One region of the Streptosporangium sp. NPDC004379 genome, then DNA from elsewhere that is predicted to be linked to it. Evidence: predicted binding sites of a transcription regulator. Region 1 holds the regulator's gene; each other region holds the start of a gene.

Evidence for each region. Region 1 encodes LexA, which represses DNA repair genes until DNA is damaged. Its sites were predicted from a motif close to TCGAACANNTGTTCGA; they were not measured.
Region 2: ACFYSC_RS00980 (SAV_6107 family HEPN domain-containing protein) is a predicted target of LexA. The motif match lies at 818-833, and genes of this name have one in related genera.
Region 3: ruvC (crossover junction endodeoxyribonuclease RuvC) is a predicted target of LexA. The motif match lies at 1,249-1,264, and genes of this name have one in related genera.

The regions. Positions count from the first base shown of each region.
Region 1 covers NZ_JBIAMC010000011.1:8,443-11,710, forward strand. The annotation lists gene otr(A) (tetracycline resistance ribosomal protection protein Otr(A)) at 1-701, shown strand, start outside; gene lexA (transcriptional repressor LexA) at 913-1,617, opposite strand; gene ACFYSC_RS23280 (hypothetical protein) at 1,828-2,103, shown strand; gene nrdR (transcriptional regulator NrdR) at 2,532-2,999, shown strand; gene ACFYSC_RS23290 (vitamin B12-dependent ribonucleotide reductase) at 3,094-3,268, shown strand, end outside.
Region 2 covers NZ_JBIAMC010000001.1:250,244-253,511, reverse strand. The annotation lists gene ACFYSC_RS00985 (L,D-transpeptidase family protein) at 1-511, shown strand, start outside; gene ACFYSC_RS00980 (SAV_6107 family HEPN domain-containing protein) at 1,081-1,527, shown strand; gene ACFYSC_RS00975 (PP2C family protein-serine/threonine phosphatase) at 1,737-2,957, opposite strand; gene ACFYSC_RS00970 (transcriptional regulator) at 3,104-3,268, opposite strand, start outside.
Region 3 covers NZ_JBIAMC010000024.1:52,706-55,973, reverse strand. The annotation lists gene eis (enhanced intracellular survival protein Eis) at 1-1,155, shown strand, start outside; gene ruvC (crossover junction endodeoxyribonuclease RuvC) at 1,298-1,891, shown strand; gene ruvA (Holliday junction branch migration protein RuvA) at 1,888-2,508, shown strand; gene ruvB (Holliday junction branch migration DNA helicase RuvB) at 2,522-3,268, shown strand, end outside.

The DNA of each region.
Region 1 (3,268 bases):
TCGAGCCGAGCCGTACGGTGTACCTGGAGCGGCCGACGGGGACGGGGGAGGCCGTCGAGGAGATCAGCCGTCACGGGCGCAACGACTTCTACGCGACCGTCGGGCTGCGCGTCGAGCCGGGCGTGACCGGATCGGGGCTCGCCTTCCGGCGGGAGGTGGAGCTCGGATCGCTCCCGCGTCCCTTCCACCGGGCGATCGAGGAGGCCGTCCGCGACACCCTCCGGCAGGGGATGCACGGCTGGGCGGTGATCGACTGCGTCGTCACCCTGACCCGGACGGGCTTCGCGCCTCCGCTCAGCACGGCCGGGGATTTCCGGCACCTCACTCCGCTCGTCCTGATGCGGGCGCTGGCCGCCGCCGGGACCCGCGTCCACGAGCCGTGTCACGCCTTCGAACTGGAGATCCCCGCCGACACGCTGAGCGCGGTCACCGCACTGCTCGCCGAGCACGGGGCGGAGACGGCGGCCTCCGCCGGGGGACCGGAGACGTGGTCGCTGAAGGGGGACATCCCCGCGCGCAGGGTGCGGGAGGTGAAGCGCCGGCTTCCCGGCCTGTCGCGGGGCGAGGGGATCTGGTGGTCGGGGCCGGCCGGTGACCGGCCGGTCACCGGCCCGCCTCCCCACCGCGCGCGGTCGGACGGCAACCCGCTCGATCGCGTGGAGTATCTCCGCCATCTCGCGCAGCGCGGCGGGGTGCGGTGAGGGCGGTGCCGAGGACGGCGGTGCCGAGGACGGCGGTGCCGAGGACGGCGGTGGCGAGGACGGCGGTGGCGAGGACGGCGGCGCCCGCCGTTCCGGCATCCGGTGACGGCGCGTGGGGCGGCGGGAGGAAGAACAGGACGCGGAGGCCGATGGGCCCGTGAAAAGGAGCGGGCCCCGGTGGAGACCGGGGCCCGCTCCTCCAGGGAAGGGTCTAAAGCTTGCGCAGCACCGCGACGACCTTGCCCAGGACGGTCGCCTCGTCGCCGGGGATCGGGTCGTAGTTCGGGTTGTGCGGGACCAGCCAGACGTGGCCGCCCTTGCGCTTGAAGGTCTTCACCGTGGCCTCGCCGTCGATCATCGCGGCGACCACGTCGCCGTTGTCGGCCACGGGCTGCTGGCGGACGACGACCCAGTCGCCGTCGGCGATGGCGGCCTCGATCATCGAGTCGCCGGCCACCTGGAGCAGGAAGAGCGTGCCCTCGCCGACGAGCTGCTTGGGCAGCGCGAAGACGTCCTCGACGCTCTCCTCGGCGAGGATCGGGCCGCCCGCGGCGATCCGGCCGACGAGCGGGACATAGGCCGCGGTGGGGCGGCTGACGCCCTCCTGGGCGGCGTCCGGGTCCACCCACAGCACCGGCTCGCCGGGGAGGCGTACCTCGAGCGCGCGGGGACGGTGCGGGTCGCGGCGCAGATAGCCCTTGCGCTGCAACGCCGTCAGCTGGTGCGACACGCTGGAGGTGCTGGTGAGCTGCACCGCCTCGCCGATCTCCCGCATGGACGGCGGGTAGCCGCGCTGCTGCACCGAGTCGCGGATCACCTCAAGGATCTTCCGCTGCCTGGGGGTGAGGCCGAGGGAGTCACGTCTGCGCACCGCCAGGTCGTTGACGGCCGAACCGTTCTCGTCGTGCTCGCTCATGCGATCTCCTTGCCTCCCGGTCTGCATTGCCCGTGTCGCCCACAGCGACCGTACCGCCGTCGAAGATCATGTTCAAACAACTGTTCGAGTCTTCCTCGAAATGACCGACGGCGTGGTGTACAACATCGTACGGGAGTTCGATCGACATCGTGTTCGATTCGCCGATCTTTCCTCGACGTGTGTTCGACCAGGTCGGAGGGGGTGGTCAATATGAAGGCGACCGCGGCGGAGATGGCGGCGCCACGATCCCGGCGGCGGCCCGGCCGCAGGCCCGGGCCGCCGGGGAACGTCCGATACCCTGGTGCGCCGGTCCGGCTCACCAGGCGGGGCAGGGTCGTCGTGCTGGCGGTCCTCACGCTCGTCACCCTGGGGGCGCTGTGGCTCGGTCCCCGTATCGACACGACCCTCGGGGTCGGCTATCCGGGGTGCGCCGACTCCTCGTCGGTCCCGGCCCGCGACGCCGGGCCCCGGCAGGCGGCGCCGTGATCACCGTGACGGCGCGTCCCGGAGGGTGACCGCGCGTCCCGGCGGCCGGCGTCCCGGCCGCCGGGACGCGGCGGCCTCAGGGTGCGGCCTCAGGGTGTGGTGGCTTCGTGGGGCGTGGGGGCGAAAGGGGCATAGGGGGTGTTACCGCCGTGACCGCCGGGGCAGGAGGGGGCGACACGCCGGGTCGGCGCGCTGATCAGCGACTTCGGCGCGCGGGGCCCGGCTGACTTGCGTTCATGGTCGGACCCTCCTACCGTTGGACCACAACATCTAGTGGCTCCACCGGTGAACTTCACCATAGATTGTGTTTTCGTTACCGCATTTCGACCCTTGGAAGACGTGCGCGCGCGCCCCTGCCATGGGGTTTGCGGGAAACACGAGGCGAAACACAGGGCGCGGGCCACCTGCAGGCCAAGGAGGCGACCCGCGTGCACTGTCCGTTCTGTCGTCACCCGGACACGCGGGTCATCGACAGCCGGTCCACCGACGACGGCGGCGCCATCCGCCGCAGGCGCACGTGCCCCGAATGCGGCCGCAGGTTCACCACGCAGGAGACCGTCCTGCTCATGGTCAGCAAGCGCAGCGGGGTCACCGAGCCGTTCTTCCGGGACAAGGTGATCGCCGGAGTGCGGCGGGCGTGCCAGGGGCGTCCGGTGAGCGAGGACTCCCTCGCCCAGCTGGGCCAGCGGGTGGAGGAGAGCATCCGCGCGACGGGAGCGGCCGAGATCGCCGCCCCCGAGGTGGGGCTGGCGATCCTGGGCCCGCTGCGCGAGCTGGACGAGGTGGCGTACCTCCGGTTCGCCTCCGTCTACCGCGGCTTCGAGACCCTGGCCGACTTCGAGGCCGAGATCGAGCAGTTGCGCGCGGAACGCTCCGCCAAGCAGGACCGAAACTGAATCCGAACCCCGGGCGCCGGGGGCCAGAGCGGCGCGTTGATGTGGTCCGACTCGTGGGTTCCGCGAAAAGGCGGGGCCCCGGAAGGGGGAAGTCATGACGGAGACGGTCAGCGGTACGGCCGCGGGCGGGGGCAGGCGGCTGCGCAAGGGGCTGAAGATGAAGCGCATCTTCACCACCCCCGGAGTGCATCCCTACGACGAGGTGTCCTGGGAACGCCGTGACGTCGTCATGACCAACTGGCGGGACGGCTCGATCAACTTCGAGCAGC
Region 2 (3,268 bases), on a different contig from region 1:
GTGGGCCTTCCAGAAGGTCAACGGCATCGCGCCGACCAGCACCGTGGCGAGCAGGACGTGGCGGGCGCTGGAGGCTCCGCGCGCCCCGAGGGTGCTCGTGCCGGGCGGCCGGGCGACCCGGGTCGAGGTGAACCTCACCCAGCAGGTGATGGTCCTGTACGTCGGCGGGAGGGTGCGGCTGATCAGCCACATCTCCTCCGGCAGCGGGATCCCCTACTGCGAGACGGCCACCTGGAACGGCCGGACCCAACGGTTCTGCGGCAACGCCCGCACGCCGACGGGCGACTACCGGACGACCTGGCGGCGAAGCGGCTGGCACACCTCCTACCTCGGCAAGCTGTACAACCCGATCTTCTTCAACGGCGGCATCGCCCTGCACGGCGCGTTGTCGGTGCCGCTGGCCCCGGCCTCGCACGGCTGTGTGCGGCTGCCGATGAACGTCGCGTCGGCACTGCCCAAGCTGCTCGGCACCGGGGTGCCGGTGCACGTCCGCGGGAGGTTCGTGCGGTAGCCCACGGGGACCGTCCGCGGGAGGTTCGTGCGGTAGCCCACGGGGACCGTCCGCAGGAGGTTCGTGAGCTAGCCCACAGGGACCGTCCGCGGTCTCCACCGCGGCCCGTCCGCCGCCTCCCCGTACGCCGTCTCCGCCGCGGCCCGCCGTTCCCCGGCGGAGCCGGTACGGCGGAGGCCGCGGGGGCGCGCGGCGGCCGCGGCGGGAGCCCGTCCCGCCGGTTCGCCGGCCGTCCCCGAGCGCCTGTTCGAGCGCGGAGAACCCCGGGAGATCCCCATCTCCCGGGGTTCTCGCTTTTCCCGCCGATCGAACCTTTGTTCGCCGCACTGCTTGACAGTGCGGGTGATCGAATTTATGTTCGATGTAAAGATGCGAGGCTCGCGGCTCGCGTCCAGGGGCGGTCGTCCGCCGTCGCCGCCGTCACGGCGGCGACGGCGGGCGGGAACCGGACGGGGAGAGGGGAAGCTCCTCGTCCGGCCGCCCGGCGGATTTGTCGGTGGTGTCTGCGAGCCTTGACATCACCGGTGAGAACGCCGGGAGCCGCTTGCGACCAAGGAGGTTGAAGCGCAGTGATCCATCGACCCGGTGACTCGGGCGGGCCCCGGCTCTCGCCCACGGTCCGGGCGCATCTGGCCGATGCGCGCGACTGCCTGGAGGAGGCCGCCGCCGCGACCACCCCCGCCACCCGCTACGTCGCGGCCCACCTGGCGGCCCTGCGTGCCGCCGCCGCGGTCCTGGCCGCCCGCCCGCGCCCCATGGACGGCCGCAGGCGCAGGCTGCGCAGCGCCTGGGAGCTGCTGCCGGAGGCGGAGCCCCGGCTGGCCGACTGGGCCCCCTATTTCGAGATGAGCGCCACCAAGCGTGCCTCGGCCGAGGCCGGCATGACGCGCGTGGTGTCGGCGCGCGACGCCGAGGAGCTGATCTCCGAGGCGGAGCGGTTCGTCGCCACCGTCGAGAAGATGCTCGGCGTGCCCGTCCAGCCCACCCTGCCCGGCAGCGTCCCGCTGGCCGGCTGACCCCGCCGCCCGGCGCACCCCCTCACACGCCGGCAGGCGCGCCCCTCACCGCGTCGTTCCGTCATCCCGTCGCCCGCGTCCGCGGCGTCCCGGTCCCGTCCTGTGGCCCTGCCGGGCACTCAGGAGACCCCTGCCGGGCGCTCAAGAGACCCCTGCCGGGCATTCAGGAGACCTGGGGCAGGGCGCGGCTCAGGAGACCCGGGCCGGGCTCAGGGGACCGCCGAGGGGGCTGACGCGTCCGAGGAGTCCGTCCGGCGGTCCACCCGGTGGCGCAGCAGGAGCATCGCGGCGTCGTCGCCCAGCGGGCGGCCCACGTGCCGCAGCAGGTCGGCGCGCAGGGCGTCCAGGGCCAGTTGCGGATCCGATCCGCCGAGCAGGTGCGCCCGCGCCTCCAGCGGATAGAACTCGCCCGCCCCGTTGCGCGCCTCGATGACCCCGTCGGTGTAGAAGAGCACCTGCTCCCCGGGTTCGAAGGGGATGCGGTACGGTTTCGGCTCGCTGACCCGCAGTGCGCCCATGCCCAGGGGCAGCGCCTCCTCGGGCGGTTCGGCGAAGCACTGCTTGCCGCCGGCTCCCAGCACCATGGGCGGCGGGTGACCGCAGTTGACGATGGTGATGGAGGCGTCGCCGGTGATCTCGGCGAGGATCGCCGTCACGAACTGCTCGCCCGAGAGCTCTCTGGTCAGGGCGTTCTCCAGGCGGGTCACCACGCGCAGCAGCCCGGTCTCGTCGTGGGCGGCCTCCCGGAAGGCGCCCAGCACCACCGCGGCCGTCTCCACCGCCTCCAGGCCCTTGCCCTGCACGTCCCCGACGATGATCCGCACCCCGTGCGGGGTGGTGACCACGTCGTACAGGTCGCCGCCGATCCGGGCCTCGGCGGTGGCGGAGGTGTAGGAGACGGCGACGCCGATCTCGGGTCCGGCCCGGCGCGGCACCGGCCGCAGCAGAACCCGCTGGGCGGCCTCGGCCACCGAGCGGACGTCGGCGAGTTGCCGTTCGTGGCGGAGCCGGCCGGCGCTGGCCAGCACGCTGGCCATGGTGACGCCCAGGATGGCCATCATGGTGATGTTGGTGCGGGAGCTCCACAGGACGTCGTAGTGCAGGCCGAGGGCGACGCACAGCGCCAGCGCGACGATCCCGACCACCGTCGTCCGGCCCAGGCCGCAGGCGACGCTGGCGAACGCCGGGCCGAGGGCCAGCAGGGGGAGCAGCCCGGTCTCCGGGCCCGAGCCGAGGTCGGCCAGGGCGACCACGGCCATGACGACGAAGGGCAGCAGCCGTAGGGTGTCCTGGGTCCTGCTGGCCCCGACGGAGGTCAGCAGCCGCAGGAAGGCGCGGGTCTTCGTCGAGCCGAGCATCGCCACGACGACGTCGAGGCGGCTTTTCGGGGACGGAGGAGAGTGATCGTGCCGATCCTCTCTCCGTGCCATGTTCACCACATCTCGCTAAAGCCGTATTTGCCTTTTCCTACCACAGCGAAGGTCTTCTGTGGCGGTATGCGAGTGATCTTCCGGGGATACGGCGTGTCGCGCTCCGCGGCCGTGGGCGCGCCGCGGCGGCACGCCCACGGCGACGGTCAGAACGACTCGACGGCGCGCCGTGCCTCGGGATCGAGCACGCCCCAGTTGATGAGCTCCTCGGTGAGCTCGGCCGGGGACTTGTCGTAGATCACCGCCAGGGAGCGGAGGTCCTCCTGGCGGATGGACAGCACCTTGCCGTTGTAGTCGCCACGCTGGCTCTG
Region 3 (3,268 bases), on a different contig from region 1:
GAAATACGTGAGCTGACCGCCGGCGATCTCGACGCGGCGCTGGACAACCGTGTCCGGGCCTTCGGGCCCGTCCCGGAGGGCGAGGCGGAGCCCTGGCGGCGCGGCGTCCTGCCCGCCGTGGAGGAGGGCAGATACCTCGGCGCCTTCGACGGCGCCCGCCTCGTCGCCACGACCCGCATCGAGGACTTCACCCAGTGGTGGCACGGCAGGCCGCTGCCCATGGGCGGCATCGCCTCGGTCACCGTCGCCCCCGAGGACCGGGGCCGCGGCGTCGGACGGATGATCATGCGGGCCGCCCTGGACCGCTGCGCCGCGCTGAGGCTGCCGGTCTCGGCACTGTACCCCGCCACCACCCGCATCTACCGCTCGCTCGGCTGGGAGCACGCCGGGGCCCTGCACCGGGCCGTGCTGCCCACCGAGGGGCTGCGCTCGATCCGCACGACCGGCGACGTCCCGCTCCGCCGTACCGGCCCCGGGGACGCCCGCGCGCTGGGCGAGGTCATCGGGCGCGTCCACGCCGCCACCCGCGCCTCCGGGCCGGTCCGCCGGAGCGAGGCGGACGTGCGCCGGTGGCTGGAGAGCACCCGCGACTTCGTCTACCTGGCCGAGGACGGCTTCGTGGCCTACGGCTGGGACGGCCCCGACATCGCGGTCACCGGCCTGGTCGCCGGCTCGGAGGCCACGGCCAGGGCGCTGTGGGCGCTGGTCGGCTCCTCGTCCTCCGTCGCCAAGAAGGTCCGCGCGGTCGTCGCCCCCGACGACCCGGTGTTCTGGCTGCTCGGCGAGCGGGTGAACGACGAGGTCGCGCAGAGCCGCTGGATGTTCCGCGTGGTGGACCCGGCGGCGGCCGTCGCCGGGCGCGGGTTCCCGGCGGGCGTCACCCTCGACGTCGTGGTCCACGTCGACGACCCCGAGCGGCCCGCCTCCTCCGGGCCCTGGCATCTGGCGGTCTCCGGCGGCTCCGGTACGGCCCAGCCCGCCGGGACCATCCCGGGGACGGCCCCCGCCCTCACCGCCGGGGGCCTCTCCGCGCTGTTCGCGGGCGTGCCGGCCGCCACCCTGCGCCGCGCGGGCCTCCTCACCGGGCCGGCGGACGCCGACGACGCCCTCGACGCGGCCTTCCACGCCCGGCCGTACATGACCGACTCGTTCTGAGCGCGCCGGCCACGGGACGGGGTGGGACGGTGACGGCGGCGAGGGCGGTTCGATGGCCGTGCGCGCCCTGCCCGCAGACGGTAGAGTCGGGCACCGAACAGGTGTTCGGCGAGCGGAAGGCGTGCCGGTGCGGTTGCCCGAACTGCGGGTGATGGGGGTCGATCCGGGGCTGACGCGGTGCGGGCTCGGAGCGGTCGAGGGGCGCCCCGGGGCGCCGCTCCGCCTGGTCAAGGTCGGGGTGATGCGCACCCCCGCCGACGACGAGATCGGCGCCCGGCTGGTGGCGATCGAGGCCGGCATCGAGCGCTGGCTCGACGAGATCGAGCCGGACGCCGTGGCCGTGGAGCGCGTCTTCGCCCAGCACAACCTGCGCACCGTCATGGGCACCGCCCAGGCGTCGGCGGTGGCGATCCTGTGCGCCTCCCGCCGTGGGCTGCCGGTGGCGCTGCACACCCCGTCGGAGGTCAAGGCCGCGATCACCGGCAGCGGCACGGCCGACAAACGCCAGGTCGGCACCATGGTGACCAGGCTGCTGCGGCTCGACGCCATGCCCAAGCCCGCCGACGCCGCCGACGCGCTCGCCCTGGCCATCTGCCACGTCTGGCGGGGCGGCGCCCAGAACAGACTGGCCGAGGCGGCCGCGCGGGCCACCGGCGCGGGCGGCGGGGTCACCGCCGCCGCGTACTTCCGCGGGCGGGGCAGGCCCGCCGGATACTCGAGAGGAACGACGAAGTGATCGCCTCGGTGCGAGGACGGGTGGCCGCGATCGCCCCCGACGGAGCGGTGGTCGAGGTCGGCGGCGTCGGCGTGCTGGTGCACTGCACGCCCGGCACACTGGCGGCGCTGCGCGTGGGGGAGGAGGCCCGGCTGGCCACCTCGCTGGTGGTGCGCGAGGAGTCCCTCACGCTGTACGGCTTCGCCGACGACGACGAGCGGAGGATCTTCGAGCTGCTCCAGGCGGCCAGCGGGGTCGGCCCGAAGGTCGCGCTGGCGATGCTCGCCGTGCACACGCCCAACGCGCTGCGGATGGCCGTGGCCGCCGCCGACGTCAAGGCGCTGACCCGGGTCCCCGGGGTGGGCCCCAAGGGCGCCCAGCGGATCATCGTCGACCTCAAGGACAAGCTCGGCACACCCGAGGAGGCCGTCAGCGCCGCCCTCAACGGCGGCCCGGCCGTCCCCGCCTGGCGCGAGCAGGTCCACTCCGGCCTGGTCGGGCTGGGATACTCGGCCAAGGACGCCGACGAGGCCGTCGCGCTCGTCGCGCCCCAGGCCGACGCCGAGACGGCCCAGGGCCGCGCGCCCCAGGTGGCGGCGCTGCTCAAGGCCGCGCTGCGCGTGCTGAGCGTGCGGTGAGGGGGGAGACGCCGTGAGCTTCGAGCGGGAACTCGTCTCGGCCGACGCCGAGGGCGACGAGCGGCTGGTCGAGGCCGCGCTGCGGCCCAAGCGGCTGGAGGAGTTCATCGGCCAGGCGCGGGTGCGCGAGCAGCTGTCGCTGGTGCTGCAGAGCGCGCTGCGGCGCAACCGGCCGCCCGACCACGTGCTGATGAGCGGCGGCCCCGGTCTCGGAAAGACCACCCTCGCCATGATCATCGCCACCGAGCTGTCGGCCCCCATCCGGATCACCTCCGGGCCGGCGCTGGAGCGGGCCGGTGACCTCGCGGCCATCCTCTCCACATTGTCGGAGGGCGAGGTGCTGTTCATCGACGAGATCCACCGGATGGCCCGCCCCGCCGAGGAGATGCTCTACCTCGCGATGGAGGACTTCCGGGTGGACATCGTGGTGGGCAAGGGGCCCGGGGCCACCGCGATCCCGCTGGAGGTCGCCCCGTTCACCCTGGTCGGCGCCACCACCCGGGCCGGCCTGCTGCCCGCGCCGCTGCGCGACCGGTTCGGGTTCGTCGCCCACATGGACTTCTACGACGCCGGTGAGCTGGAGCTGGTGCTGCACCGCTCGGCGGCGCTGCTCGGCCTGGAGCTGCCCGGCGACGCCGCCCGCGAGATCGCCGGGCGCTCCCGCGGCACGCCCCGCATCGCCAACCGCCTGCTGCGCCGGGTCCGCGACTTCGCGGAGGTGCGGTCCGACGGCGTCGTCACCCGCGACGTCGCCGCGGCG